DNA from 3 places in the Kitasatospora sp. NPDC093102 genome. Region 3 is predicted to be linked to each of the others. Evidence: riboswitches for the same ligand, from Rfam matches in the RefSeq annotation. Region 3 holds a riboswitch; each other region holds the start of a gene.
What was found. Region 3 has a riboswitch for cyclic di-AMP ahead of AB0O11_RS30495 (LysM peptidoglycan-binding domain-containing M23 family metallopeptidase). Riboswitches for the same ligand answer to the same signal wherever they lie in the genome.
Positions count from the first base shown of each region.

Region 1: linked by a shared signal. The riboswitch ahead of AB0O11_RS04780 (NlpC/P60 family protein) and the one ahead of AB0O11_RS30495 (LysM peptidoglycan-binding domain-containing M23 family metallopeptidase) in region 3 are both predicted to bind cyclic di-AMP.
Region 2: linked by a shared signal. The riboswitch ahead of AB0O11_RS11770 (glycoside hydrolase family 16 protein) and the one ahead of AB0O11_RS30495 (LysM peptidoglycan-binding domain-containing M23 family metallopeptidase) in region 3 are both predicted to bind cyclic di-AMP.

Region 1 covers NZ_JBFBFA010000002.1:310,632-320,208, forward strand. Annotated here, with positions in the region: gene AB0O11_RS04750 (aminotransferase class V-fold PLP-dependent enzyme) at 1-522, shown strand, start outside; gene AB0O11_RS04755 (Lrp/AsnC ligand binding domain-containing protein) at 526-807, opposite strand; gene AB0O11_RS04760 (rhomboid family intramembrane serine protease) at 804-1,634, opposite strand; gene AB0O11_RS04765 (hypothetical protein) at 1,836-2,099, shown strand; gene AB0O11_RS04770 (NYN domain-containing protein) at 2,236-3,666, shown strand; gene AB0O11_RS04775 (NlpC/P60 family protein) at 3,865-4,902, shown strand; cyclic di-AMP (ydaO/yuaA leader) riboswitch at 5,240-5,393, shown strand; gene AB0O11_RS04780 (NlpC/P60 family protein) at 5,404-6,528, shown strand; gene AB0O11_RS04785 (NlpC/P60 family protein) at 6,757-7,803, shown strand; gene AB0O11_RS04790 (hypothetical protein) at 7,887-9,026, shown strand; gene AB0O11_RS04795 (glycosyltransferase 87 family protein) at 9,049-9,577, opposite strand, start outside.
Region 2 covers NZ_JBFBFA010000006.1:238,678-248,254, reverse strand. Annotated here, with positions in the region: partial or broken gene aceB (malate synthase A) at 1-564, opposite strand, end outside; gene AB0O11_RS11780 (IclR family transcriptional regulator) at 857-1,654, shown strand; gene AB0O11_RS11775 (hypothetical protein) at 1,829-2,566, shown strand; gene AB0O11_RS11770 (glycoside hydrolase family 16 protein) at 2,630-4,030, opposite strand; cyclic di-AMP (ydaO/yuaA leader) riboswitch at 4,032-4,209, opposite strand; gene AB0O11_RS11765 (MoaF N-terminal domain-containing protein) at 4,688-5,017, shown strand; gene AB0O11_RS11760 (alpha/beta hydrolase-fold protein) at 5,158-6,300, opposite strand; gene AB0O11_RS11755 (TetR family transcriptional regulator) at 6,559-7,179, opposite strand; gene AB0O11_RS11750 (SDR family oxidoreductase) at 7,317-8,081, shown strand; gene AB0O11_RS11745 (GNAT family N-acetyltransferase) at 8,220-8,711, opposite strand; gene AB0O11_RS11740 (phosphotriesterase) at 8,836-9,577, opposite strand, start outside.
Region 3 covers NZ_JBFBFA010000036.1:38,868-48,444, reverse strand. Annotated here, with positions in the region: gene AB0O11_RS30520 (DUF3037 domain-containing protein) at 1-311, shown strand, start outside; gene AB0O11_RS30515 (MarR family transcriptional regulator) at 408-863, shown strand; gene AB0O11_RS30510 (ATP-binding domain-containing protein) at 908-3,037, opposite strand; gene purB (adenylosuccinate lyase) at 3,156-4,586, shown strand; gene AB0O11_RS30500 (MFS transporter) at 4,611-6,152, opposite strand; cyclic di-AMP (ydaO/yuaA leader) riboswitch at 6,507-6,644, shown strand; gene AB0O11_RS30495 (LysM peptidoglycan-binding domain-containing M23 family metallopeptidase) at 6,647-7,648, shown strand; gene AB0O11_RS30490 (DUF2470 domain-containing protein) at 8,031-8,750, opposite strand; gene AB0O11_RS30485 (RidA family protein) at 8,872-9,300, opposite strand; gene AB0O11_RS30480 (IclR family transcriptional regulator) at 9,329-9,577, opposite strand, start outside.

The sequences.
Region 1 (9,577 bases), on a different contig from region 3:
TACGCGATCGCCTCGGCCTGCCGGGCGCTGACCGAGGCCGGCTTCGACGCGCTGGAGGCCCGCGAGCAGCAGCTGATCGCCCGCCTGACGGCCGGGCTGGCCGAGATCCCGCAGGTCAAGGTGCTGAACCTGTTCGGCGCGGACTCTCCGCGGGTGGGCGTGCTGTCCTTCGTCGTCCGGGGCTGGAACAGCTCGCACTTCTCGGCCGCGCTGTCCGCCGAGTACGGTATCGGGGTGCGCGACGGCCTGTTCTGCGCCCACCCGCTGGTGCGCACGCTGCTCGGGGACGAGGCCCCGGCTGTCGAATCGACGTGCGGCGCTCCCGATCCCTCCCTGCCGGGCGAGCGCAGCCTGAACGCGATCCGGGTGAGCTTCGGCGCCGGGACGCCGGACGAGCACGTGGACCGCTTCCTGACCGCCGTCCGGGAGCTGGTCACGGACGGCGCGGCCTGGAACTACCGCAACGAGGGCGGGCGCTGCGTCGCGACCGCGCAGATCGACCGGGGTCGGCGTGAGGGCTGATCGCTACTCGTCCAGGCCGAGGGCGAAGGCGGCTTCCAGGTCGTGCTGGGAGTAGGTGCGGAAGGCGATCTGGGTCTCGGTGTGGGCCACACCCGGGACCTTGTTGAGCCGGCCCGGGATGACCTCGGCCAGGTCGTCGTGCCGGCGCACCCGCACCATCGCCACCAGGTTGTAACCCCCGGTCACCGAGTAGACCTCGCTCACGCCCTCGATGGCGGCGATGGACTCGGCGATCTCCGGGATGCGGTCGACACTGGTCTTGATCAGGACGATGGCGGTGATCACAGTTCGAGCTCCTTTGTGGGGTGCCGCCAGCGTATCGGGCGTCGGCCCGGTCGTCGCGGGGGGTGGCGGACCACGGTGCAGGCGTAGAGGAACCCGGCCGAGAAGCCGATCACATGGACCAGGTAGGCCACTCCCGGGCCGGCCGAGTGCATCGACCACCACTGGAGGGCGAACCAGAGGCCGAGCACCAGCCAGGAGGGGAAGCGCAGCGGCAGGAAGAGCAGCAGCGGGACGAGGGTGGTCACCCGGGCCCGGGGGTGGAGGCGCAGGTAGGCGCCGAGGGCGGCGGAGATCGCCCCGGAGGCGCCGATGAGCACCCGGGTGGAGTTCGGCGAGTGCGCCTCGGCGAGTGCGAAGCCGTACGTGGTCAGGCTGCCGGCGGCCAGGTAGAAGACGGCGTACCGGGCCCGGCCCAGCCGCCGTTCGACGGTGGGGCCGAAGACCTGGAGGAAGAGCAGGTTCCCCAGCAGGTGCAGCCAGCCGGCGTGCAGGAAGAGCCCGGTGAGGACGGACAGGGCCGGGTGCTTGCCCGGGGTCGGGGTGGTCGGGCAGCCGGGGACCGGGTCGTGGGCCTCGGCGAGCTGTTCGGCGGTCAGCGGCCGCCCGGCCAGCACCTCGGCCGGGACGGCACCCCAGCGCTGCTCGTACCGCTGCTCCGCGCAGACCTGGGCCTGGCCGGTGCCGTACAGCGGGTTGAGCCCGGCGGCCGGGCCGAGCAGGAAGACCAGGGTGTTCAGCGCGATCAGGGCGTAGCTGACCGCCGGGACGGTCGCCGCCGCCGGGCGGCCGCCCGGGGCGGCGGTGTGGTCGGGGGCCGCGAGCGCCATGCGGCCAAGCATCCCTCCGGGCGCCGCGGGTGACACGGCGGTTTACGGCAGGTGGACTAGCTCGGGTGTTCGAGCGACCGGTGGTCGCGACGGTTGCCCCAGGCAATAGGCTTGGGGCGGGCATTCCCGCCTCCCGCCGCCGACGCCGGGGCTCCGGGGGGAGCGCCTAGCCCATGCAGGGACCACCCGAGAGGACCCCCGATGACCGTCCCCGCCCTGACTGCCGACACGCGCTGGCGCTGCACCCTGTGCGGCAACCTCACCCGCTTCGACGTGACCCGCACCGCGCGGGTGACCGAGTTCCTCCACTTCGACCTGGCCGGCGAGTCCAAGGTCGAGGAGACCGAGGTGCTGAGCGAGACCGTCGAGTCGGTGCGCTGCCGTTGGTGCAACGCGGTGGACCAGGTCGAGCTGGTGGCCCGGCCGGGCGCCGAGGGGGGCCAGGACCCCACCGAGCAGGGCTGATCCCCGCCGGTGCGACGGGTGGGTGCGCGGCGCACCCGCCCGTGCCGCACGGGACAATACAGAAACAAGACGCACGGAGCGTGACGACAGGGGCGGCAGCGGCCGTGCCCGCTGGACCAGGATCGGAGCCGAGGACGTGGTGGACGCAGCGAAGGAGCCCGGCGAAGCCCAGGGGCTTCAGCCCGCTGCGGCCGAGGCCTGGGCCGAGGCGGCGGGGGCGGCGAACGACCCCTCCGAGCCCACGGCGGAGCGCGCTGCCGAGAAGCTCGAACGGCCGCTGCCCGAGGGCGTGCGCCGGCGCGTGGTCGGGCTGGCCTCGGACGCGCTCGGCGGGCTGCCGTCGGCCGAGCTCCCCCAGGGCCTGCGCCAGTACGTCAAGTTCACCCCGGCGCGACGGGCCAAGTACGCGGCCACCGCGCTGGCGGCGGCGCTGGAGGCGGAACCGGCCTTCCGGGTGCGGATAGCGGAGCGGCTTCGCCTGGGACAGCCGGACCTGGTGAGGGCGCTGGAGTCGGGCACCGCCCCGGGTGCGGCCGATCCGATGGACGTCGCGGCCGCCGCCTACCTGGTGCGTTCGCCGGGCTGGAGCCGGCTGGTGACCGAGGCCGGTGAGGAGGCCGAGCGGGCCGGCGCCGAGGACGCGGCCGCGGAGGCGGCCCGGCTGGTGGAGAAGCTGCAGGCCGAGCTGGCCGAGGTGCGGGCCTCCGCGCGGGCGGACCTGGACCGGCAGCGGGCCGAGTCCGAGGGCGTCCGCAAGGAGGCCGAGTCGCTGCGCAAGAAGGTGCGGTCGCTGGAGAGCGACACCCGCCGGGCGCAGGCCGAGACGCGCCGGGTGACCGGCGAGCTGGAGGCCGTGAAGGCGCAGGCCGCGGCCGAGCGCGGCGCGGCCGAGACCGAGGCGCGCAGGCTCAGGCACCGGGTCGCCGAACTGGAGAACGCGGTCGAGCAGGGCCGCCGGTCGGCCCGCGAGGGGCGCAGTGTCGAGGACATGCGGCTGCGGCTGCTGCTGGACGCCGTGCTGCAGTCGGCCCAGGGGCTCCAGCGGGAGCTGGCGCTGCCGGTCTCCCAGATCCGCCCGGCGGACCTGGTGGAGGCGGTGGTGCCGGGGGCGGCCTCCCCGCACGACGTGGCCCGGCGTGGGCTGGCCGAGGACGATCCGGCGCTGTTGGACCAGCTGCTGGCGATTCCTCAGGTGCACCTGGTGGTGGACGGCTACAACGTGACCAAGACCGGTTATCCGACGCTGCCGCTGGAGCAGCAGCGGATCCGGCTGCTGGGCGGGTTGGCGATGCTGGCCCAGCGCACCCAGGCGGAGGTCACCTGCGTGTTCGACGGGCAGGACCTGGACGTCCCGGTGATCATGGCGCCGCCGCGCGGGGTCCGGGTGCGGTTCAGCCGGACGGGGGAGACGGCCGACGAGCTGATCCGCCGCCTGGTGCGGGCCGAGCCGCAGGGCCGCCCGGTGGTGGTGGTGTCCACCGACCGGGAGGTCGCGGAGGGCGTGCGGAAGGCGGGCGCGCGCCCCGTGGCGTCGGTGCTGCTGCTGAACCGGCTGGCCCGGCCCTGACCCCACCAAGCCGCGTGATGCCTGGTCAGGCGCGGTTCCGAGGCGGTGCGCGGCTTTCGTGAAGTCAGAGTGAAAGCCGGAGTTCACGCCTTCGGGGGAGTGGTAAAACGGATAGATCTTCACTAGGGTCTGGCGTCAAACCTATTTTTAGGAATCTCATCCCATCAGGTGAGTCCGAGGAAAGAAGGAGCCGGTCCCTTGGCCTCCCACCGCCGTCCCAAGCAGCCGAGCCGCGCGCGGATCTCCGTGCTCACCGCTGCCGCTGCGACCGCGGTCGCCCTCTCCGCCCAGGTGGCCGCGCACGCCGCACCGCAGCCGAACAAATCGGACGTCAAGGCGCAGATCGACCAGCTCCAGGAGGAGCAGGAGCAGGCGGCTGAGAAGTACAACGGCGCCAAGGAGCGGGCGGACCAGCTGCGCAAGCAGGCCGACCAGCTTCAGGACCAGGTGGCCCGCAGCCAGGAGCAGATGACCCAGCTCCAGGGTGGTCTCGCCGAGGTGGCGGGCGAGCAGTACCGCATGGGCGGCATCGACCCGTCCGTCCAGCTGATGCTCTCCTCCGACCCGTCCGGCTACCTGGAGAAGGCCTCCACCGTCCAGCAGGCCAGCACCAGCCAGGCCGAGGCGCTCAAGGGACTGCTGGACCAGCAGCGCCGGCTGGACCAGGAGAAGGCCGAGGCGGCCGCCGTGCTCGCCTCGCTGGACACCACCACCAAGGACCTGAACCAGGCCAAGGCGGACGTCAACACCAAGCTGAAGGCCGCCCAGGACCTGCTGAACTCGCTGAGCGCCGCCGACCGCGCCGCGCTGCGGGCCCAGCAGGCACAGGACGACCGCGCCTCGCGCGGCAGCGACCGGGTCGACCTCAGCAGTCTGCCGCCGGCCAGCGGCTACGCGGCCGTGGCGATGGCCAAGGCGATGAGCAAGCAGGGCTCGCCGTACGTGTGGGGCGCCACCGGGTCGACCACCTTCGACTGCTCGGGCCTGATGGTCTGGGCGTACGGGCAGGCCGGCGTCTCGCTGCCGCGCACCTCGCAGGAGCAGGGCCACTACGGCACCCGGGTGCCCTCGCTGGACCAGGCCCAGCCGGGCGACCTGGTGATCTACGGCAACGACATGCACCACGTCGGGATGTACATCGGCAACGGCATGGTGGTCCACGCGCCGCACACCGGTGACGTGGTGAAGGTGATGAAGGCCGACGCGATGTCGATCAACACCATCCGCCGGGTCTGACGGTCCGACACGCCCGAGGGGCTCCTCCGGGGCCTGTGAAAAGCGCCACCTCCGTGCGGGGGTGGCGTTCGGGTTTCCGGCTCCTTCGCGACCACATGCTGAGAACCGATCAGCCTTGCGTACGCCATTGGTTACCATCGGTCATTTTCACAAAGGAACTTGGGTAATCTTCCGTCTTTTTTCTGACAAGGATTTGAACGGATCACGGTTCAGTTACTAGGGTCGTGCCCCGAACCACCGCACTGTCGATCGCCCTGCCAGGGTGGCGGCGGTGGTTACCGCCGAGTTCGCGAGGCAGCGGGGCAGGTCGAAGCGACTGCCCGACAGGGGAGCCCAGTGGTCGGGGGCGCTGTGGAGCGGAGCCGGGGAACCACGTTCCTCCGGGGTGAATCGGCGCCAGGTCGGCCGATGGAACGGCCGTGAGGCGCCGTAGGGCATGCTTCCGGCCCGAACCCGTCAGCTCACCCGGTAGGCGGACGTAGGAAGAAGGAGTCCGCCTTCGTGGCGTCCCATCGTCGTCCCAAGCCCGCCGGTCGCGCCCGCGTCTCGATCCTCACCGGGGTCGCTGCCGCAGCCGTCGCCCTCTCCGCGCAGTCCGGTGCCCACGCCGACCCGCAGCCGACCAAGGAACAGGTCAAGGAGCAGGTCGACCAGCTCAACGAGCAGGCCGAGGTCGCGACCGAGAACTACAACGCCGCCCAGGCCAAGCAGCAGGAGCTGGAGAAGCAGGTCTCCGGCCTGCAGGACCAGGTGGCCCGTCAGCAGGCCCAGGTCACCGAGCTCCAGGGCGGCCTGGCCGAGATCGCCGGCGAGCAGTACCGCAACGGGGGCATATCCCCGACCGTCCAGCTGATGTTCTCCTCCAGCCCGGACAACTTCCTCAGCCAGGCCGGCACGCTGAACCAGGCCGGCAGCACCCAGAAGGGTCAGCTGAAGGAGCTCCAGGAGCAGCAGCGCAAGCTCGACCAGGACCGCAACGAGGCCCAGGGCAAGCTCGCCGAGCTGGAGTCGACCACCCAGCAGCTGAAGGCCTCCAAGGAGGAGGTCCAGGGCAAGCTGAAGGCGGCCCAGGACCTGCTCAACACGCTGACCGAGCAGGAGCGCCGGGCGCTCCAGCAGGCCGAGGAGAAGGCCGCCGCCGAGGCCCAGCTGAAGGCGGAGTCCGCGAAGCTCGACGCCGCGAAGGCCGCCGCCGACCGCGCCTCGCGCGACAACAGCCGCGGCGACCTCGCGGCCGGCACGACCACCGCTCCGGTGAAGGTGGCCGCCGGCAGCTCGCGCGGTGCCGCCGCGCTCTCGGCCGCCGCGTCCAAGGTCGGCAGCCCGTACGTCTGGGGCGCCACCGGCCCGGGCTCCTTCGACTGCTCCGGCCTGATGGTCTGGGCGTTCAACCAGGCCGGCGTGTCGTTGCCGCGCACCTCGCAGGCGCAGGCCTCGGCCGGCACCCGGATCGGTTCGGACATCTCCCAGGCCCAGCCCGGCGACCTGCTGATCTTCTACAGCGACGCCCACCACGTCGGCATCTACGCGGGCAACGGCCAGGTGCTGCACGCGCCCAAGCCGGGTGCGTCGGTGCGCTACGAGGCGGTCACCAACATGCCGCTGGCCTCCATCGTGCGGGTCTGATCCCGGCACGGACGCTTCCAGGCCCGGTCTTCCCCAGGGAAGGCCGGGCCTGCGGCTTTTCCGGCGGGGTCGACCTGATGTCCGATTAGGGGTCAAATATTCGAGTTGGGAGGGGTTTGGACTCGCTTGCCCGAACTCGCTAACGTCTGCCACCGGACTCCCGCTCGACGGCCGCCCGTCGTGGTGCGGCGGCGGGGGCCGCACCGCAGGATTGGAGCCGCTGCCGCCATGCCCGTGCACCGCCGTTCCCAACTGCTCACCCGGGCGCTGGTGCTGACCGCGGCCGCCGCCACCGCGCTGGGCGTGGCCGCCGGAGGCAGCGCCCAGGCCGCCCCCGGCAGCCCGGACCCGTCCGACCGCCAGGACGTCACGGCACAGGTGGAGCAGCTGTACGACGAGGCCGAGCAGGCGTCCGAGAAGGCCAACGCGGCGCAGGAGGCCCAGCGGCGGCTCCAGGGCGAGACCACGATCCTCCAGGGTGAGATCGCCGTCGCCCAGGACCAGCTCAACGAGCTGCGCGGCGACCTGGCGACGGTGGCCGGGGCCGAGTACCGCGGCGGCGGGATGACCCAGACCGCCCAGCTGATCCTCTCGCCCGACCCGGAGGGCTACCTGGCCCGCGCCCGCACCCTGGGCCAGGCCGCCGTGCGCCAGCAGGAGACCCTGCACGAGCTGGTCACCCGGCAGCGCCGGCTCGACCAGCGCCGCACCGAGGCGGCCGGCAAGCTCGCCGAGCTCGACCAGACCCGCCGCTCGCTCGCCGACAGCAAGCAGCAGATCCAGCAGCGGCTGGCCAAGGCGCAGAAGCTGTTGAACGGTCTGGGCGCCACCGAGCGGGCCCGGATGACGGCCCAGGACGCCCGGGACGCCGAGCAGCGCGCCACCCGGGGCACCGACCGGCTGGACCTCGGCACCGCCCCGCCCGCCTCCGAGCGCGGGGCCGCCGCGCTGGCGGCCGCGGTGCGGATGATCGGCTCCCCGTACGTCTACGGGGCCACCGGGCCGCACGCGTTCGACTGCTCCGGTCTGATGTACTACAGCTGGCGGCAGGCCGGAGTGACCCTGCCGCGCACCTCGCAGGCCCAGGCGTACGCCGGGCAGCGGATCAACCTGTCCGAAGCGCGACCGGGAGACCTGGTGATCTTCTACCGGGACATGCACCACGTCGGCATGTACGCCGGTGGTGGGGTGATCGTGCACGCCCCCCGTCCGGGTGCCAAGGTCCGCTACGAGAGCGTCTCCGCCATGCCGGTCTCCGGGGTGGTCCGGCTCTGAGCGCCCCGCTGTCCGGCCCTGCCGACCCCGCTGACCCCGCCGACCCCGCTGAGATAGCCCGGCCCCGGCCCCGCCCCCGCCGCGTGCTGTCCCGGCGGGGTGCGTTGCTGCTCGCGGCCGGCGGGCTGGTCCAGCTGTCGCTGCCGCCGGCCGTCCCGGCGGCGGCCCCGGCGCGGTCGGCGGACCGGTACGGCGAGGTGGCCGCCGCGCTCGCGGAGCGGGCGCGCTCGGCGGCGCCGTGGGCCGGGCTGCCGGTGGCCGAGACGGGGTACCGCAACCTGGTGCTCGCCGCCTCCGGCGGGCCGGAGCGGCTGACCGCCGCCGCCGACCTGGCGGTGCGGATCGCCGGGTACGACGAGTACCCGGTGGTGTACCCGCGCCGGATCGAGCTGGTCCGGGCCGGGGACGGCTGGCGGGTCGAGCGCGAGGAGAGCGCGGGCGGGCCGCCCGCGCCGTGGGACTTCGGGCCGCTCCGGTCGGCGCCGGGCGCCCACTGCCTGGTGCTCGGGCCGGTGGCCGGCCCCGACCCGGCCGAGCTGGTCGCGGTGGGGGACCGGGCGGTGCCCGCCGTCACCGAGGTCTGGGGCGGCGCCTGGCCGGGGCGGCTGCTGCTGGAGCGGCCCGCGACCGAGGAGCAGTTCGCCCGGCTGCTGGAGGGCGACCCGGACGGCTGGACGGGCATGGCGGCGGTCACCGTGGCCGCCCCCGGTGCGCCCTGGCACACCCCCTCGGACCGGGTGCTGGTCAACCCGGAGGCGTACGGGCGGCTCAGTGACTTCGGCCGCCAGGTGGTGATCACCCACGAGGCCACCCACGTCGCCACCAGGGCCGACACCCGGGCCTGGACCCCGCTGTGGCTCTCCGAGGGCGTCGCCGACTGGACCGCCTACCGGGACTCGGGCCGCAGCCCCCGGCAGATCGCCCCCGAGCTGGCCCGGGACGTCGCCGCGGGGAAGCCGCCGACCGCACTGCCCGCCGACCGGGACTTCGCCGCCGGGGCCACCGGCATCGCCCAGGCCTACGAGCAGTCCTGGCTGGCCTGCGAGCTGATCGCCCGCGTCCACGGCCCGCGGCGGCTGGTCGCCTTCTACCGGGCGATCGGCGCGGCCGACGGGCAGGGCGAGGAGCGCGAGCGCCGGACCGACCGGCTGATGCGCCGTGAGCTGGGCGTCGGCCTGGAGGAGTTCACCCGGCTCTGGCTGGAGCAGGTGGCGGCGCTGTGAGACGTGTCCGATCAGCGGCCGATCAGCGGCGCTGCTCGGCCGGGGTGCCCGGGTGGTCGATGCCGTCCAGCAGGTCCTGCTCGTAGGCGATGCCCGGACGCACCGGGTAGCCCGCGACGGGCAGCGCGGCGGGCTCGTGGTCCAGCACCACGGTCGGCGGCAGCGGCGCCTCGCCGCGGGTGGAGCGCCAGAGCCGGACGCAGGAGAGCACGGCCGCGGCCAGCAGCAGCAGGTTGCGCACGGCCAGCACGGTGACCGCCGCCGGGTCGCTGGCCAGGACCTGGGTGAACATGGTCGGGAACTCGACCAGGGTCAGCGGGCAGGCGAGCAGGATCAGCACCGCCACCGGCCGCTGGCTGCTGTTGCGCACGGTCAGGCAGACCGCCGCGACGCCGATCAGCCAGACCAGGTACTGCGGGCTGATCACCCGGCTGGTCACCACGAAGATCAGCAGCGCGCACAGCGCCGCGTCGTACATGGTGGCCGCGCTGCGGCGCTTGGAGGTGAAGCGCCACAGCAGCAGCCAGCCGAAGCCCAGCAGGGTGCCGGCC
Region 2 (9,577 bases), on a different contig from region 3:
GGCGGCGTTGTGGAAGAAGTAGAGGCCGAAGTCGACGAACGCGCCGGCCACCGGGGCGCCGTCGACCAGCAGGTGGTTCTCGTCCAGGTGCCAGCCGCGCGGACGAACCACGACGGTGGCCAGCTCGGCGGCGGGCTTGAGGGTGTAGGCCTTCCCCGCCTCGCTGGTGAAGTCGATCCGGCCCTCGAAGGCGTCGATCAGATTGACCTGGCCGCTGACCACGTTCTCCCAGGTCGGGGAGGTGGCGTCCTCGAAGTCGGCGAGCCAGATCCTCGCCCCGGAGTTGAGCGCGTTGACGACCATCTTGCGATCGGTCGGGCCGGTGATCTCGACCCGGCGGTCCTGGAGCGCACGGGGCGCCTCGGCGACCTTCCAGTCCCCGGCCCGGATCTCGGCGGTCTCGGGGAGGAAGTCCAGCGTGCCGGCGGCGGCGATCTCGGCACGGCGGCTCCCCCGCCTGGCCAGCAGCTCCTGCCTGCGCCCCTCGAAGGCGCGATGGAGCCCGCCGACGAAGGCGATCGCCTCCGGCGTGAGCACCTCCTCCGCCCGGTGGACGCGAGGACCGGCGACAGTGACGACCGGAGCGGCGAGAGAGGAGGCGGTTGGGGGTACCCCCGGCCGGAGGCTGGGGGAGGGCCCCTGATCTGCAGCCATGAGCAGGACACTCCTAAGACGGTTGAGCCTGGCGAGGGGAGCTCCGGTGGGAGGTTCCTCGGGGAACTTCCTCGATCGGAACCCGCCTGTCGGCGAGTTCGATTCTGTAAGGTGGAGACTAGTTTCCGCGATACAGAATTTCAACGGTTTGTTGAAGAGGTCGCCGGGACTCTACTCCTCCCCGACAGCGAAGGGAACGCCGGTGGTTGCGACCCCCGACCCAGCATCGACGACAGGCGCCGACCGCACGGGCGGCGGCGTACAGTCCGTCGAACGCGCCTTCCAACTCCTGGAGGCGCTGGCCGACTCCGGCGGTGTGGCCACCCTCAGCGAGCTCTCCACCAGTTCCGGCCTCCCGATGCCGACCATCCACCGACTGGTTCGTACCCTCGTCCAGCAGGGCTATGTCCGCCAGGACACTGCGCGCCGCTACACCTTGGGCCCCCGGCTGATCCGCCTCGGCGAAACGGCCGGCCGGCTGCTCGGCAGCTGGGCCCGCCCGTACCTGGCCGAACTCATGGAGGCCACCGGCGAGACCGCCAACCTGGCGGTGCTGGAGGGTGGCGAGGTGGTGTACGTCGGCCAGGTCCAGTCGCGCCGCTCGATGCGGATGTTCACCGAGGTCGGCCGACGGGTGCAGCCGCACTGCACCGGCGTCGGCAAGGCGCTGCTCGCCCAGCTGCCCGAGGACGAGGCCCGCGCCGCCCTCGGCCCCAACCCGCTGCCCGCGCACACCGAGTACACGGTCACCGACCCGCAGGAGTTGATGCGCCAGCTCGTCGAGGCGCGCGAGCGCGGCTACGTGGTCGACGACCAGGAGCAGGAGATCGGCGTCCGCTGCATCGCGCTCGCCGTCCCGGGCGCGCCGACACCCACGGCGCTCTCGGTCTCCGGCCCGGAGGCTCGCATCCGGGCCCTGGAGGGGCAGGCCGGGGCCGCCTCACTGGTCCCGGTGATGCACCGGATCGCGACCCGGCTGGGGCAGGTCCTCGCCCCCTGACACCCCGTCAACCCCCCTTGTCGGACCACCGGGTCGGGGCGGCGCGCCGCTTCATCCGTTCGGGCGGACGACGGGCGGGTTGCCCCCGGGCTCCGATGCCGGCTCCGCCACCCTGGTGCCGACGCCGCCCGCGACGGCGCGGACGGCCGGGACGCGAGGGCAGGGTGAGCGGGGATGGAGCAGCAGCACCGGGACGTTCGGGGCGGTGAGGCACCGGGCGGCCACGTACCGGGCAGTGACGTGCGGAGCGGTGGCGCACGGCCTGCCGCGAGAGACCGGGGGTTCGGCGGGGCCGCACTGGTCGCCGCCCTGGCGGCGGGATGCGCGGTGACGGTGCTGGCCACCGACCCGTCCTGGGCGCTGCGGCAGCCCGAGCCCCGGCCCGCGGTGGAGGTCGTCGCGACGGGCGCGTCCGGGGTGTCCACCTTGCCCGCCCCGGCGAAGCCCGGAGCAGCGACGGGCACAGGACCCGAGGCCTCCACGCTGCCCGCGCCGGCCGCCGCTCGCTCGTCCGACTCCGACCTGGAGGTGGTCCGGACCGCCCCGGACCCGGCCACCCCCGGCGGCACCACCACCGTCCGCGCCTTCGTCGGCAACGGGGGCCCGGACACCACCGCCTCCCCCTTCACGGTCGTGGTCACCCTGCCGGAGGGCGTCAGCCCGGAGGGCCCGTACTTCCCTTCCGACTGCCGGGTGCTGGGCCACCGCCGCATCGTGCGGTGCGTGTTCGGGCCCGGACTGCGGGAGGGGCGCAGCGCGACCGCCCTCATCCCGGTCCGGCTCGACCCGGAGCTGCCGGCGGGCAGGCTGAGCGGCGGCTCGGTCGTGGTGCGCGGCGCGGACGACCGGAACGAGGGCAACAACCGGCAGCCGTTCGACATCACGGTGGTCGAGACGACTGCCGCCTCCTGAGTCACGCCGTCCTGCCGGTGGGGCCGGCCCGACCGGCGGGACCGTCCTGCCCGTGGCCCGGTCCTACCGGTAGACGCGGACGTAGTCGGCGGCGAAGGTGATCGGGGCGGTCCCCTGCGGCGCGGGGTGGTACTGCCCCGCGCACACCGAGAGGTTGAGGATCAGGTGCGCCGACCAGTTGGCGCCGACGCCCTTTCCGTCCGAGAAGACCTTGACGCCGTTGACGTACCAGTCCACCGAGTCGGCGCCGTAGTACGTGCCGATGGTCACCCACCGGTCCTTCGCGATGGCGCTCGCGTCGGTGTGGTACCTCGCGTTGCCCGGGTTGACGTGGTTGGTCAGCTCCAGCAGGTTCGGGTTGTCGGGGTGGTACTCGAAGGAGTCGACCTCGCCGTTGCCGTTCTTCCAGGTCCACAGGGCCGGCCAGGCGCCGCTGCCGGCGGGCAGCTTGACCCGGGTCTCGGCGTAGTCGCCGGTCCTGACCTGGAAGCCCTCGTTGGAGCCCTCGGTGGTCAGGAACCCGGTGTTCCAGGACTGCTTGCCGTTCTCCAGGACCGGCCCGCCGGGCGTGGCGGTGAAGGTGGCGACCCCGTCGGCGACGCTGACGTTGTTCCTGTTCAGCCAGTCGAGCTTGCTGTCGCCCGGGTTGTGGTTGCCGTACTTGTACGCGGTGCTCTTGTCGCCGACCCAGCGCCGGCCCCAGCTGATCGCACCGTTGAACTCGTCCGACCAGGTCAGCGACTTGCCGGCGACCGGGGAGGACGGCGCCGGGGCGCTCGGGCTCGGGGTGGCGCTCGGGGTCGACGTGGTCGTCGGGCTCGACGTGGTCGCGGTGGTCGCGGTGGTCGCGGTGGTCGCGGTGGTCGCGGTGGTCGCGGTCGGCTTGGCCGTCGGGGTCGGCTTGGCGGTCGAGGTCGGGGCCGGCGTCGGCGTCGGGGTCGGGGTCGGGGTCGGAGTAGACGCCCCGGCGGCGGAGACGACCAGCTGCTGCGAGGGCAGGTTGTGCCAGGCGCCGCCGAGGTCCTGCCAGAAGCCGAACTGGGTGTACGTCCCGGCGGGCAGGGCGCGCGCACCGCTGGTGAAGTCGACCCCGCTCGGGCAGATCCGCACGTCGGAGGCGTTGCCGGGGAAGTCGAGGTTGTTGCCGCGCGCGTCGCGCACGCCCACACCGACGGTCTTCGCGGTGAAGCAGGCCGAGGAGTGCAGGCCGAGCGAGGCGGTGGCGGCCCTGCCCGCGACCATGGTGGCGGGGCCGAGCCGGTCCTGGGTGACGGCCGGCGCGATGACGGCCTGGGCACCGGTGACCGCCGACAGGCCGAGCAGCCCGGCGCCGCTGATGGCGAACGCCCCGGTGGCGGCGAGGGCGGCGTTGCGTCCGCGGTGGGACGGACGGGCGTGGCGCGGTCCACGGCGTCGGGCGGCCGCGGGCGCCGGCCGGTGCGTCGAGCTGGCAGGCTTGGGCATGGGGTGACCTCTGCGACGCCTGCGAGGTGAGTTGTCGGGTTCGGGCTGAGGTCGCCCGGCCGCCTGCGGAGCGGCTTCACCCCTGGCCGCGGCCCGTACGCCGTGGCGTGGTGTACGGGCCGGGCGCTGACCGTGGTTCCCCCGCTCCCGTCCGCTGTGGTGCTCGGCGACCCGCCAGCGGGTGGACAGGATTCGGCGTCCCGGCGGCGGGGTCCGCGAGGGCGGACGACCGTTGCAGGCTAGGTGGGTCGTACGTGTGCGGACAACTCGGCCGGGCGGGTTGTCGCGCAGCTCACAGTGGTGTCGATCAACGACGCTGCGTGGCAGTCGAGTTGATCAATTTCCGGGAGCGGGAGGGCCAAGGCGGGCCAGGCGGCGCGGTGGTGTCCACCCCGTACTGCGCGGTGTACGCGCCGCAGCAGGTCGGTGTGTGGGGGTGCGTCTCATGGCCGGACGGCAGAACCGGCGCGCGCTCCCGCCCATGTGCCGGTCGCACATCCGGGCGGCCGCGTGGTGGCGGACCGTACCGTGGCGAGCGCCTGACCGAGTGGGCCCGGTCGGATAAATTGGAAGCCTGACATCAGCCGCTGTGCACAAGAGCGGCGAGCCCGACCGGATGCTCGCCACGACCGAACAGGAACGAGGACCCGCCCCACCATGACCGCGCCCCTGCCCGCCTTCGCCGGCCGTACCTACCTCTTCCGGGCCGACAACGGCGCGGCCTTCCGCAACACCTACTCGGCCGACGGCACGCGGCTGCGCTGGGAGGGCCTCGGCGAGTCCGCGGGCCAGTGGGAGGACGTGCGGCTGCACGTCGCCGAGGTCGCGCCGGAGATCTACTTCGTCAGCTGGACGGAGCAGAGCGGGATCACCGTCAGCCACGTGATGGACCTCGGCAGGCTGACGGTGCGGGCCTTCTGGACCTTCGAGGGCGAGGGCGGCCGGGTCGGCGAGCTGCACACCGGGACGCTGGAGCGGGTGGCCTGAGCGGCGGGACCGCTGGGCGGGATCCGTACGGCTCGTGAACGACCGAACCCCCGGGCCGTGGCCCCGGGGGTTCGGTCTTCTGCCCAGCCTGTTCGGATGGTCCGGGCGGTCCGGGCAGTTGGTTCTGGTGCCGCTCCCCGTCAGACGGTCTGGTTCGGCACCTTGAGGTGCTGGGACAGCCACTCCAGCGAGGAGGGCAGCAGGGCGCTCCAGGTCTCGAAGTTGTGGCCGCCGTTCTCCAGCATGCTGTACGAGACCTTCATCGGGCTCTGCGCCGCGTCGACGAAGGCCTCGGTCTCCTGCCGGTAGTTGCCGTCGCCCTTCTTGGTCCCGGCCAGCAGCACGGACACCTTGGGCTGCGGCAGGTTCTTCAGCCGCCACAACAGGTTGGCCTCGTCGCGGCGCTGCTTGCTGCCGCCGAACAGGTCGCCCGTGGTCGGGTCGTCGGCGGCGTCGTAGTAGGCGGAGAGGGCGACGGCGGTCGGGAAGACGTCCGGGTGGCGCATGGCCAGCTTGAGCGCGCAGTAGCCGCCGGTCGAGTTGCCCATGAAGGCCCAGGCCTGCGGGTCGCTGGAGACCCGGAAGCTGGCCTGGATCGCCGAGGGCACGTCCTTGGTGAAGTAGGTGTCGGACTGCGGGCCGTTCGGGACGTCCTCACACTCGGTGTCCTGCGGCAACGCGGGCGAGGGACGCACCAGGACCATGACGGTCGGCTGCATCCGCCCTTCCTGCAGCAGCTTGAGCGCGGCACCCGGGTAGTTGAAGCGGGTGATCAGGTTCTCGGCGATTCCTGGGAATCCGGTGCTGACGATCACGGCCGGGAACTGCTTCTGGGCGTACTCCGGCTGGAAGTACTGCGGGGGCAGGTAGACGTAGCCCTCGGTGGACAGCCTGCTGACCGCGCCGTCGATCCGGACCTTGCGGATCTCGCCGGACTGGCCGGGCTCGCGGCCCATCGCGCCACCGCCCTTGACCGCGGCCTGCCCCATCGTCTCCACCATCAGCCGGCCGGAGGCGTCCGCCTTGTTGTGGATGACCACGGGGCCGGTGTCGCCGGTACCCAGCAGGTCGTCCCAACTGCTGTAGAAGGCGAAGTAGTTGTTCGCGACCAGGCCGAGCGCGGCGAGTACCGCGAGCTGGGTGGCGAGCAGCGCGCCGATCCGGCCGAGCACCGCCTGCCAGGTCCTCTTCGCGAGTCTGGGCCACAACCAGACCGTGCCGACCATCATCACGACCGCGATCAGTGCGGTCAGCGCCAGCACCTTGTGGCTCGTCAGACCCATGTCCTTCTTGCTCCCACGCCTCGAACTCCAGTCCCCTCCGCTGGGGACATCCGAGGAGGCCACCCCGGTTCCCCCGCCGGGGCGCGAGGACCAACCCTAACGCCAGCTGGGAGGACGCCGATCGCGGCTGGGAGGTTGCGGGGAGCAGGCCAGACGAATGACAACTTTCAGATGACAGATTTCGAAATCTGTCATCTGAAAGTTGTCACCTGTCGCGGGCCGCCACCGCCCACGCCGCCGGCCGGGAACAGGCCGGGCTCAGCCCACCCGCTCCCAGAGCCGCAGCCCCGCCGTGAGTTCGCGCATGCAGCGCGCACCGAGGTCTCGCGGGGAGCCCGGACCGGCGAGGGGCGCGTCGGAGGAGGCCCACTGCTCCAGGGCCACCCGGATCGCCGCGGTCGCGGCGGCGGCGGCCAGCCGGATCTCCAGCGGATCGGTGTCGTCCGGGAAGCGCTCGGCGAGGGCGGCCCGCAGCCTCTCCTCCGAGTCGGCGTGGACGCGCTGCCAGGTGGCGTTCAGCCTCGGGTCGCGCAGCAGACCGCGGGCCCACTGCATCATCTCGGCCCGCGCCTCGTCGGCCGGGGTCAGCGAAGCGGCCGCCGCGCGTTCCAGCGCCTCCCGGGGCGGCAGGTCCGCCGGGCTCGCCACGAACAGCTCCACCCACTCCTGCCCACCCGCCGCGAGCAGCGGGGCGACGGCATCCTCCTTGACGGAGAAGTACCGGTAGAAGGTGCGCAGCGAGATGCCCGCGGCGAGAGCGACCTCCTCGGCGGTGGTCGCCTCCGCTCCCCGCTCCGCGAAGAGCGCGGCGGCGGCACGGGCGATCTCCAGTCGAGTGGCCTCACGGCGGCGCTGGGTCAGGGTCGGGCGTCCGGTCACGGGACCAGCCTACGCGGGCGGATGCCAAGGAGGCACGTTGCGACGGAGCGGCACGATGAGACTTTTTGGCACAGCGTGCCATCAGGGCGTACCGTGTCTTTTGAGGTCGAGAGACCACGAACGAACGGAGTACCACCATGGAGCGCTTCAGCGGACGGAACGTCCTGATCACCGGCGGCGGCTCGGGCATCGGCCAGGCCACCGTCCACCGGATCCTCGCCGAGGGCGGGAAGGTCGTCGCCGTCGACGTCAACGAGGACGGCCTGAAGAAGACCCTGGACCGCGCCACCACCGAGGGGACCGCGGACCGCCTGACCATCCAGGTGCTGGACATATCGGACGAGGCGGCCGTCGTCGCCGGCGTCGCCGAGGCGATCGCAGGCCTGGGCGGCCTGGACGTGCTGGTCAACGCGGCCGGCATCCTCCGCTCCTCGCACACCCACGAGACCACCCTGGAGTTCTGGAACAAGCTCCTCGCGGTGAACCTCACCGGCACCTTCCTGATGACCCGCGAGGCGCTCCCCGCGCTGCTCGCCGGCGGCAAGGGCGTGGTGGTCAACTTCAGCTCCACCTCCGCGAGCTTCGCCCACCCCTACATGGCCGCGTACGCCGCGACCAAGGGCGGCATCCAGTCCTTCACCCACGCCATCGCCTCGGAGTACTCGAAGCAGGGCCTGCGCGCGGTCTGCGTCGCGCCGGGCAGCATCGACAGCGGCATGACCCACAACCCGGGCCTGCCCGCCGACGCCGACTTCAGCCTGCTGGCCAAGCTCTCCCCCGCCCTCGGCCAGGGCTTCGCCGGCCCGGAGACGGTGGCCGGCGTGATCGCCATGCTCGCCTCCGACGACGGCGCCTTCGTCACCGGTACCGAGCTCCGCATCGACGGCGGCACCCACATGTGACCGGTCGGTGCGGTTGACGGCGGGGCCTGTGCCATCCCCCGTACGGCACAGGCCCCGCTTCCGCGTTCTCCCGGCGCCGCCGCACGGGGACGCCGGGGCCCGGCCGCTGCCCCGCTTCCGAGCCGGGTACGACGGCCGTCACCGCAGGGGCTTCACCAGGAGGAGTTCCCGGGTGACCCCGTCGGTGAGCAGGTCACCGGGCTCCGCGAGCGGGACGAAGCCGTGGCGACGGTAGAGGGCGAGCGCCGTCCGGTTGCCGGGGAGCGCGGCGAGGCGCAGCGTGATGCCGCCGGTGGCCCGGGCCCAGCGTTCCACCTCCTCGATGAGCCGGTCCGCGACGCCCCGGCCGCGGGCCCGTGGGGCGACCCAGAGCGAGCGCAACTCCCGTACGCCGTCCGGTGATCCGGGGAGACCGCCGACCAGGCCGACCGGGCCGTCGCCCAGGAAGGCCACGACGTGGTGGGCGTCCGGGAGGTGGAGCCGGTCGCGCCAGCGGTCCTCGCCGCCCTGGTGCCAGTCGGCGAGGCCGGCCTTGAAGGCGCCCGGCGCATCGGTCAGGGCGGCGAGGCGGAGGTCCCGCCAGAGCGGCCAGTCGGCGGTCATGAGGCTCCGGAGCGTCGGCGTCACCATGCACCGGACAGTAGAGGGCGCGCCCAATGGCCGTCAGGCCCTTCCCCGGCCTGTGGTGCGTCCCACCCCCGGCTCCGGCCGTTCGGGACGTCCCGTCCGGCCAGGCGCCCGGGCCGGCGGAGCCCTACGGCGTGCGCCAGTGGGCGGCGAAGGCGGCGGCCGGGTTGGTGGTGAGGAGCAGCTCGGGCAGCTCGGGGCCGTAGCTGCGGGCGAGGCGCGGGGCGAGGTCGGTGAGCAGGCGGACCGGGCCGCCAGCCGCGCGGGCGGTCCGGGTGGTGGTGTCGGCGCCGAGCAGCAGCTGGGTGGCGTGACCCGCCTCGACCAGGTCGGCGATGACGTCGAAGGCCTGGTGGTCGGCGTGATGGCCGGCCCGGGAAGGGCTGTCCAGGGCGAGGTGGACCCCCTCGGCGGCCAGGGCGCGGTGCAGCGCGCGGTCGGGGAACCGGGTGAGGTGGCCGAGGATGATCCGGTCGGGCCGCACGCCGTGCCGGTCGTGCAGCCCGCGCAGGACCCGGTGCGGAGCGCCGTCGGCTTCGAGGTGGACGGCGATCGGGGCGCCGGTGGCGTGGTGGGCTTCGGCGGCAGCGGCCATCGTCCACCGGGTGTGCCGGGTGGTGGGCCCCGCGTCGTCCGCGATCTTGATCAGCCCGGCCCTGACCCCCTCGGGCGCGCCGGGCAGACCGGTGGTGAGTTCGGCGACGAAACGTTCCGCGAGGTCGGCGTACGGGCCGGGGCTCTCGCCCGGCTGGACGGCAGGTTCGGTGGGTTCGGTGGGTTCGGTGGGTTCGGTGGGTTCGGTGGATTCGGTGGGTTCGGGAGGCTCGGGGAAGAAGCCCGGCGCGTAGTGGACCGCCTGGTGCACGCCG
Region 3 (9,577 bases):
ACGTCGGGGTGCTGCTGTACTGCCGGCAGAGCTCGCACCTGGCCGCGCGTACCCACCTGGACCAGGCCCGGCTTCTGGCGCTGGACCCGGTGGCGGACGTGCAGGGCGTGCGGCGGGCGCTGCACGGGATCGAGGCGGTCTGCCACGGCGGGCCGGAGGCCGGTCCGGCGGCGGGGGACAGCGCCGGGCAGCGGTTCCGCTGGCTGACCGCGCCGCGCAGCGCGATCGTCCAGCCGGGGCCGGTGCACACCGGGCTGACCGCGGACCCGGAGGCGGACCTGCGGCGACTGTTCGACCAGTTGGTGCTGTAGGGCGCCGGGCGGGTGTGAGCGGGTGTGAGGTGTCTCGCCGACGGTTGCCCCGGTCAAAGCTTGAGTTGCTGAAGCACCTGGTCGTACGCTGACCCCATGGGTTCGACAGCGACGACGACCGTACCGACCAACGCCGAGTTGATGGAGGCGTTGGCCGCCGTCGGTGCCGCGTACTTCCAGGACTTCGCGGCGGCCGCGGCCCGGCATGGGCTCTCCTCCTCGCAGGCCAAGGCGCTGGGCGCGGTGCAGGAGCCGGTGCCGATGCGGGCGCTGGCCGGGCGGCTGGGCTGCGACGCGTCGAACGTCACCGGGATCGTGGACCGGCTGGAGTCGCTGGGCCTGGCCAACCGTGAGGCGGCGGCGGGTGACCGCCGGGTCAAGATCGTGGTGATCACGGCCGAGGGCCGGGAGATCCTGAACCGCATCCGCGGCGAGATGGCCCGGACCCACCAGGCCTTCGAGGCGATGACCGACGAGCAGCGGGTCGCCCTGCACTCGATCTGCGCCCAGGTGCTGCCGGTGCTGGCCGGCCGTACGGGCGGCGCGCAGTAGCAGCCGCGCCGCCCGACCCTCGCGGGCCGTCCGTGCCGTTCCGGTCAGAGCAGGCCGGCGAGCTCCGGCGGCAGCGGCCGGTGGTGGAGCAGGGTGAGTGAGCGGGTGGCCCGGGTCAGGGCGACGTAGAGGTCGCGCGGGGCGAGCGCGGCCGGCTCGACCACCACGACCGCGTCGAACTCCAGCCCCTTGGCGTCCGCGACGGTGAGCGCGTCCAGTGGCCCGGCCAGGGCGTCCGGTGCGATCACGCCCAGGGTGCCCGGGCTGTCGGGCCGCCGGGCGAGCGCGGCGGCGAAGTCGCCGTCCGGGACGGGGACCGCGCGCGGCTGCTCGGTGCCCGGGCGGATGGACTCGGGCGGCCGGTGGCCGGGTACGGCGGTGCGCAGCACGGCGGAGGCGAGGGCCATGACGGGTTCCGGCGTGCGGTAGTTGACGGTCAGCCGCTCCTCGCGCCAGCGGCCGGGCAGGTGCGGGTCGAGCATCTCGGCCCAGCTGCGGGCTCCGGCGGGCGATCCGGTCTGGGCGAGGTCGCCGACGATGGTGAGCGAGTTGGTCGGAACACGCCGCAGGACGGCGCGCCAGGCCATCGCGGACAGCTCCTGCGCCTCGTCCACGACGACGTGGCCGTACGCCCAGGTGCGGTCGGCGGCGGCGCGTTCGGCGGTGGAGCGGTACGGGCCGTCGTCGCGGAAGCGCTCGGCCAGGGCGGCGGAGTCCAGCAGGGCGTCGTCGGTCTGCCCGGTGATGGTCAGCACGCCCTGGGCGAAGGCGAGTTCGTCCGGATCCTGGTCGGCGGGAGCGGGTGCCCGTTCCACGCCCAGGAGTTCGGCGGCCTCGTCGAGCAGCGGGACGTCCTCGACCGTCCAGCGGGAGCCGGGCGGGCGGAGCAGGGCGGCCGCGTGCTCGGGAGCCGCCTCGGTGAGCAACTCCCGGTCGGTGAGCAGCCGTTCGAGCAGCTGCTGGGGGGTGAGCAGGGGCCAGAGCGGGTCGAGTGCGGCGCGGACGTCCGCCCGCTCCCAGAGCTCGCGCGGGGCGTAGTGCGCCTCCTCGTCGTCGTACGGGCGGCCGAGGGTGAGCGCCTGGGAGATGGCGAGGGCGTCGAGCAGGGTGCCCAGGTAGAAACCCCGGGCCCGGTTGTGCGGCAGCCGCAGGCCGCGGGCGGCGTCCCGGGCCTGGGCGCAGGCCCAGGCGGAGACCTGTAACCCGTCGCCGAGCTCCAGGCCTTCGGCGGGGGCGGTCTGGTGGGCGGCCAGCGCGCGGCGGAGCACCCCGGCCATCCAGGGGCCGCCCTTGGCCAGGGCGGTGGCGGAGGTGTCGGCGCCGGTGGTGGTGATGCCGGGGAAGAGTTCGCCGACGGTGCGCAGCACCACCTCGGTCTCGCCGAGGGCGGGCAGCACCTCGTCGATGTACCGCAGGAAGCCGGGGTTGGGGCCGATCACCAGCACGCCCCGGCGCTCCAGCGCGGCGCGGTGGGTGAACAGCAGGTAGGCGGCGCGGTGTAGGGCGGCCAGCGTCTTGCCGGTGCCGGGGCCGCCCTGGACCACCAGGGCGCCGCACAGCGGGGAGCGGATCACCCGGTCCTGCTCGGCCTGGATGGTGGCGACGGCGGTGCCCATCCGGCCGGTGCGCTCGCGGTCGAGGGCGGCGAGCAGCGCGGCCTCGCCGACCAGGGCGCGCCGACCGGACTCGTCCAGCCCGGCGAGGTCGAGCGCCTCGTCGTCCAGGCCGGTGAGGGCGCGGCCCCGGGTGTGCAGGTGGCGGCGGCGCACCACGGGGCCGGGGTGGGCGGGGGTCGCGGTGTAGAACGGGCGGGCGGCCGGGGTGCGCCAGTCGAGCAGCAGCGGTTCGTACGTCTCGTCGGTGAGGCCGGTGCGGCCGATGTAGTGGACGGTGCCGTCGCGCTCGTCGAGCCGGCCGAAGCACAGGCCGCGCTCGACCGCGTCCAGCCGGGCGACGTGGCGGGCGGCCTCGCGCGCACGCACCTCGCGTTCCAGCCGGGCCTGGTGGGTGCCGCCGGGCGCGGCGCCGTCGTGGGCGCCGTCGGCGGTGCGGCGGGCCCGTTCGCGTACGGCGTCCAGCCGGGCGTAGAGCCGGGTGAGGTGGGCCTGCTCGGTGCGCAGGGCCGTGGCGAGGCCGCCGCTGGAGTCCGGTGCGGCCACTGGAGGTTCGCTCATCGATGTGGTATCCTTGCGGTGAGGAGGTTGTGGTGCGTCATCTGAAAGGCGCTCAATTGACCCAGCCTACCCCATCCGCCGACGCCCGGCGTGACCTCGGCTGTTACTCTTGCGAAGCGTGAGCGCGAAGCCCCAGATCCCCAATGTCCTGGCCTCCCGGTACGCCTCGGCGACCCTGGCCCAGCTGTGGTCCCCCGAGCACAAGGTGGTCCTCGAGCGCCACCTGTGGCTCGCCGTCCTGAAGGCCCAGCAGGACCTCGGCGTCGAGGTGCCGGCGAACGCCGTCGCCGACTACGAGCGGGTGATCGACCAGGTCGATCTCGGCTCGATCGCCGCCCGTGAGCGGGTCACCCGTCACGACGTGAAGGCCCGGATCGAGGAGTTCAGCGAGCTCGCCGGGCACGAGCAGATCCACAAGGGCATGACCTCCCGGGACCTGACCGAGAACGTCGAGCAGCTGCAGATCCGCCAGTCCCTCGAACACGTGCGGGACCGCACGGTGGCGGTGCTGGTGCGCCTGGCCAGGCTGGCCGCCCAGCACTCCGAGCTGGTCATGGCCGGCCGCTCGCACAACGTGGCCGCGCAGGCCACCACCCTGGGCAAGCGGTTCGCGTCGATCGCCGACGAGCTGCTGGTCGCCTTCCGCCGTCTGGAGGAGCTGATCGCCCGCTACCCGCTGCGCGGGATCAAGGGCCCGGTCGGCACCGCCCAGGACATGCTGGACCTGCTCGGCGGTGACACCGAGAAGCTTGCCGAGCTGGAGCGCCGGGTCGCCGGGCACCTCGGTTTCGACCACGTGCTGACCAGCGTCGGCCAGGTCTACCCGCGCTCGCTGGACTTCGAGGTGCTCACCGCCCTCGTCCAGCTGGCCGCCGCGCCGTCCAGCCTGGCCAAGACCATCCGTCTGATGGCCGGCCACGAGCTGGTCACGGAGGGCTTCAAGGAGGGCCAGGTCGGCTCCTCCGCGATGCCCCACAAGATGAACACCCGCTCCTGCGAGCGCGTCAACGGCCTGGCCGTCATCCTGCGCGGCTACGCCTCGATGACCGGCGAGCTGGCCGGTGACCAGTGGAACGAGGGCGACGTCTCCTGCTCGGTGGTGCGCCGGGTCGCGCTGCCGGACGCGTTCTTCGCCTTCGACGGTCTGCTGGAGACCTTCCTCACCGTCCTCGACGAGTTCGGCGCCTTCCCCGCCGTGATCGAGGCCGAGCTGGACCGCTACCTGCCGTTCCTCGCCACCACCAAGGTGCTGATGGGCGCGGTGCGCGCGGGCGTCGGCCGGGAGACCGGGCACGAGGTCATCAAGGAGCACGCCGTCGCCTCCGCGCTGGCGATGCGCGCGGGCGTCCGGGAGAACGAGCTGCTGGACCGGCTGGCCGCCGACGAGCGGATCCCGCTGGACCGGGCCGCGCTGGACGCGCTGCTGGCCGACCGGCTGTCCTTCACCGGTGCGGCCGGTGCCCAGGTCGCCGAGGTGGTCCGCCAGGTGGAGGCCGTCGCGGCCGCCTACCCGGAGGCCGCCAAGTACGCGCCGGGCGACATCCTCTGACGGGCACTACCCTCTGAGGCCGGGTCAGTTCTGAGCCGAGGGCCCCGCCGCCGGACCGGTGGCGGGGCCCTCGCGCGTCGTGGGGACGTGGCCCGGGTCGAACGGCGGGGTGGTGGTGCCGCACGGCCAGTCGCAGTTCGGCTCGGCCACCGCCTGCTCCTCGGGGGCGAGCACGTTGCCCCGTACGGTCGCGAAGGCGATCAGCCCGCCGGCGACCAGCAGGCCCGCGCAGATCAGCATCGCGGTGTGAAAGGCGGAGTCGACCGAGGCGGGCACCCGGTAGGCGTCACCGCTCAGCCCGGCCAGCGCCGGCAGGGCGGCCACCGCGAGCAGGCCGGCCGCGCGGGCGGCGGCGTTGTTGACCCCGCTGGCGATGCCCGCGTGCCGGACCTCGACGGCGGCCAGCACGGTCGCCGTCAGCGGCGCGACCAGCAGGGTCATTCCGCAGCCCATCATCGTGACGGCGGGCAGCACGTCCGCCCAGTACGAGGAGTCCGGGCCGATGCGCAGCATCAGCAGCACCCCGGCGGCGCACAGCACGGGACCGACGGTGAGCGGGATGCGCGGGCCGATCCGCTTGCCGAGGCGCCCGGCGCGCGCGGACAGCGCCAGCATCAGCACGGTGATCGGCACCAGCGCGAAGCCCGAGACCAGCGGTGAGAACCCGGACACGATCTGGAGCTGCACCACCAGCAGGAAGAAGACGCCGCTGAACGCCGCGTACACGCACAGGGTGACCAGGTTCACCGCGGTGAACAGCCGGGAGGAGAACAGGCCGAGCGGCAGCATCGGCTCGGGGGCGCGGCGCTCGACGGCCACGAAGGCGACGCCGGCCACCAGTCCGATCGCCCCGCTGACCCAGACGGTGGGGGACAGGCCCTCGCCGGCCGCGGTCAGCGCGTAGGTGACCGCGCCGAGGGCGAAGGCGGCGAGCACGGCACCGAGCACGTCGAAGCGGCCGGAGGCGTCCTTGTCCCGGCTCTCCGGTACCGAGCGGGTGGTGACCGCGATCACGGCGACGGCGAGCGGCAGGTTCAGCAGGAAGATCCAGCGCCAGCCGGGACCGTCCACCAGCCAGCCGCCGAGGAAGGGGCCGACCGCGGCCGACACCCCGCCGAAGCCGGACCAGAGGCCGACCGCCGTCGAGCGGTCGTCAGGATGGAAGACGGCCTGGAGCATGGCGAGTGAGCCGGGGGTGAGCAGGGCCCCGCCGATGCCCTGGACGGCGCGGGCGGCGATCAGCACCCGGATGTCCGGTGCGAGGGCGCAGGCCGCGGAGGCGGCGGCGAACCAGACCACGCCCACCAGGAAGACCTTGCGCCGCCCGTACCGGTCGCCGAGCGCGCCGCCGAGCAGGATCAGGCCCGCCAGGGTGAGCAGATAGGCGTTCAGCGTCCATTGCAGGGACGCCAGGGAGGCGCCGAGGTCGGCGCCGATCCGGGGCAGGGCGACGTTCACCACGGTGCCGTCGAGCATCGCCATGCTGGAGCCGAGCACCGTCGCCAGTAGTACCCAGCGCCCCTGCGCGGTGCCCAGGCGCAGGGTGCCGGCCTCGGAGGTGGCCACGGGCGAATCCTGCGCTGCCGGGGCGCACGTGACAAGGGTCACCGCTGGGTGTGTTGACCGAGGGCGGTGGGTGAACGGGCGGGCGCGCTGCGTCGCGGATCTCGGCGCAGGGTCGTGGATCAGTGGCGGGGGGTGAATGGGTTGTGTACGTACCGTGGGGTCCGGCCTGCGGAGGGTCACTGCGCCCGGGGGGATCGTTGCCGTTTCAAGAGATCGACATTGCTTCACCCGAACGGATGGGTTTTAGTTCAGCGACCGCCCGGCCAGTCCGGACGGATCCACCGGGTGGAACGCCGAGTCCTGCCGCTGCCCGGTGGTTCGAGACGAACTCTGTACGGCAGGAGTGGGGGACCCACAGGTAAGTCGCCGGACCGGAGTTCGCGCCTCAGGGCGCGGGTGTCCAGGACCGGCTCGGGGTGAAGCCGCGCATGCGGCCGGGCAACTCCAGCCCGAACCCGACAGCTCACCTCGCAGGCGTCGGAGAGGAAAATCCCATGCCTGCTCAGGCTCGTCGTATCGCCCTGCCCCGCGCTGCCCGCATCGGCATCGCCACCGCCGTCACCGGTGTCTCCTTCGCCCTCCCGCTCGTGACCGCGGTGAGCGCCCAGGCCCACATCGTTCCGGCCGCCCCGGTCGCGCAGGCCGCTGCCTCCACCGACGCCAAGCCTGCCGCGCAGGCCGCTGCTCCGGCCGCCCAGGCGGCGCAGGAGAGCTACCGCGTCGTCGGCGGCGACACCCTGTCCAAGATCGCCGACGCCAAGAACGTCGAGGGCGGCTGGCGCGCGCTGTACGAGCAGAACCGCTCGGTCGTCGGCGCCAACCCGAACCTGATCTTCCCGGGCCAGCAGCTCGCGCTGCCGGGCCACGCCGCCGCGCCGGCCGCCGACGCTGCTCCGGTGAAGCCCGCCGCCCCGGTGAAGCCCGCCGCCCCGGCCAAGCCGGCCGCTCCGGCGACCCAGGCCGCCACGCCGCAGGCCCAGGTCCAGGTGAAGACCGAGGCCGCCAAGCCGTCCGCGCAGCTCCAGACCCAGGTGCAGGTCGCCGCTCCGGCCCAGGTCGTGACCGCCACTCCGGTGGCCGCCGCCACCTCCGGCTTCGTCGCCCCGCTGGCCAACCCGAAGCTCGGCACCGCCTACGGCGTGGCCGGTTCGATGTGGGCCTCCGGCCACCACACCGGCCAGGACTTCATCGCCTCCACCGGTACCCCGCTGCGCGCCGTCGCCAACGGTGTCGTGGTCAAGGCCGGCAACGGCGGCGCCTACGGCAACCAGGTCGAGATCAAGCTCGCCGACGGCCACTACGCCGAGTACGCGCACCTCTCCTCGATCGGTGTGAAGATCGGTCAGGCCGTCACCGTCGGCCAGCAGATCGGCCTCTCCGGCGCCACGGGCAACGTGACCGGCCCGCACCTGCACTTCGAGATCCGCAACGGCTCGGAGTACGGCTCGGACATCAACCCGGTCGCCTTCCTGCGCGCGCACGGCGTCGCGCTCTGAGCCCGAGGCACTCCGACCTCGCGGGGCCCTGAGCCCCGAAGGTTTCAGGAACCACCGCTGCTGCGGGGCGAATCGATCCTCCGGGATGGTCATGTCGGGTGACCGCTCGACCGGGTGATCGCCGCACGGCGGACATGGGCGCGGGACACGCCCAGGCCGGCCCGGCTCCACGAGGACCTCCTCGTGGAGCCGGGCCGGCTGCGTCGTCCGAGCGGTGGAACGAGGCGTCAACTCCGGTGCGCTGACGGTCTTCGACCGTCGTGCGAGTGGCTCCGGCGCGCCGTGTCGTCGGACGGCCGGCGCCCGGCCGGTCCGGCCGGGCGGGTCCGGGAAGTGAGGAGGCCGGACGACACTTCCGGCGGGCTCGCGTCGCGGCCCGGGGTCAGTGCCGGTGGACCGGCAGGCCGTACTGGGCCGCGGCCAGCAGCTCGTGCATCCGGTGGCCGAAGTCGTCGGTGTCCCGGGCCGGTTCGGGAAAGACCAGGCGGACGTCGCGGTGACCGTGCGGGTGGTCCAGGCGCAGCACCAGGCCGTAGCGGTCCAGTGCGAGCGGGCGGATCTCCGGCTCGTGGGCGAGCACGGCAGGGTCGAGCAGCCGGGTGAGGACGTCGAGCGCCTCCGCGTGGTCGTCGGCGAAGTGGGTGAGCAGCGCGGCCTCGTGCCGGGCCAGCGGGTCGGGGGCGGCGAGGGCGAGGTCGCCGGCGGTGATCGCGCCGGTGCCGTACGGGGTGGCGAGGACGGCGTGGGCGACGTCCACCCGCAGGTGCACGCCGAGGCCGTCGTCGGTGAGGTGGGCCGGGTGCAGCCGGCCCGCCAGGGTGAGGCGGGCGCGGACCCGGTCGCGGACGGCGACGGGGGAGACGTCGGTGACGTCGAGGACGACGGCGAGGCCGTCGGTGGCGCCGGCGGCGGCCGCGGTGAGCGGGTCGTCCAGGGCGGCGCGCAGTCGTAGCCGGGAGCCGTGCACGGAGACCGGGGTGTCCAGGTGGTGGTGCTCGCCCAGGGCGCGGACGGTGAGCGAGGAGGTCGTGCTGAGCAGGCTGTGGATCCGTTCGGCGGTGGTGGGCTCGGGGACCTCGGTGTCGCCGGTGGGCAGGCTCATGGACGGACCTCCAGTAAGTTAGGTGAGCCTAACCTAATGCGAGGGTGAGGGTGTGGCAAGCAGGCGCCCGGACGGGCGGAAGGGCCCGGGTGGCGTCCGGGCCCTTCGGTGCGGCGGTGCGTCAGCCGATGACGGCCTGGGCGTCGATCTCGACCAGCATCGGCTCCTGCGGCAGCTCGACGAAGACGGTGGTGCGGCACGGCTTCACGCCGCCGGGCTCGATGTTCTCCTCGATGAACTCGGCGTAGACCTCGTTCATCAGCGGGAAGTCGGCGCGCTTGGTGAGGTAGACGCGGAACATCACCACGTCCTCGATGGTGGCGCCGCCGGCCTCGACGATGGCCTTGACGTTCTCCAGGGTGCGGCGGGTCTGTGCCTTCACGTCGCCGTGGTGCAGGTACTCGCCGGTGTCCGGGTCCTGCGGGCCCTGGCCGGAGACCTGGAGGATCGGGCCCTTGCGGACGCCCTGGGAGAACATCCAGGCGGGGGCGGGGGCGCCGTCGGTGCGGATCTCGGCCTTCTCGCCGGTCTGGGGGTGCTCGGAGGACATGGGGCTCCTTGGTGTCTTCGACGGTTCGTCAGGTGTGGTCGGGACGGCCGCAGTCGGCCGACACGGCGCGGGTGGTGGTGAGCAGCTGCGGGAGCAGGTCCAGCACCTGCTCGTACGGCAGGACCACGTCGGGGACGGAGATCGACGCGGCGGCGACCACCCGGCCGCTGGCGTCCCGGACGGGCGCGGCCACGCAGTTGATGAAGGCCTCGTGCTCGGCGTGGTCCTGTGCCCAGCCCTGGACGGCGACCTTCTCCAGCTCGGCGAGCAGCGCCTC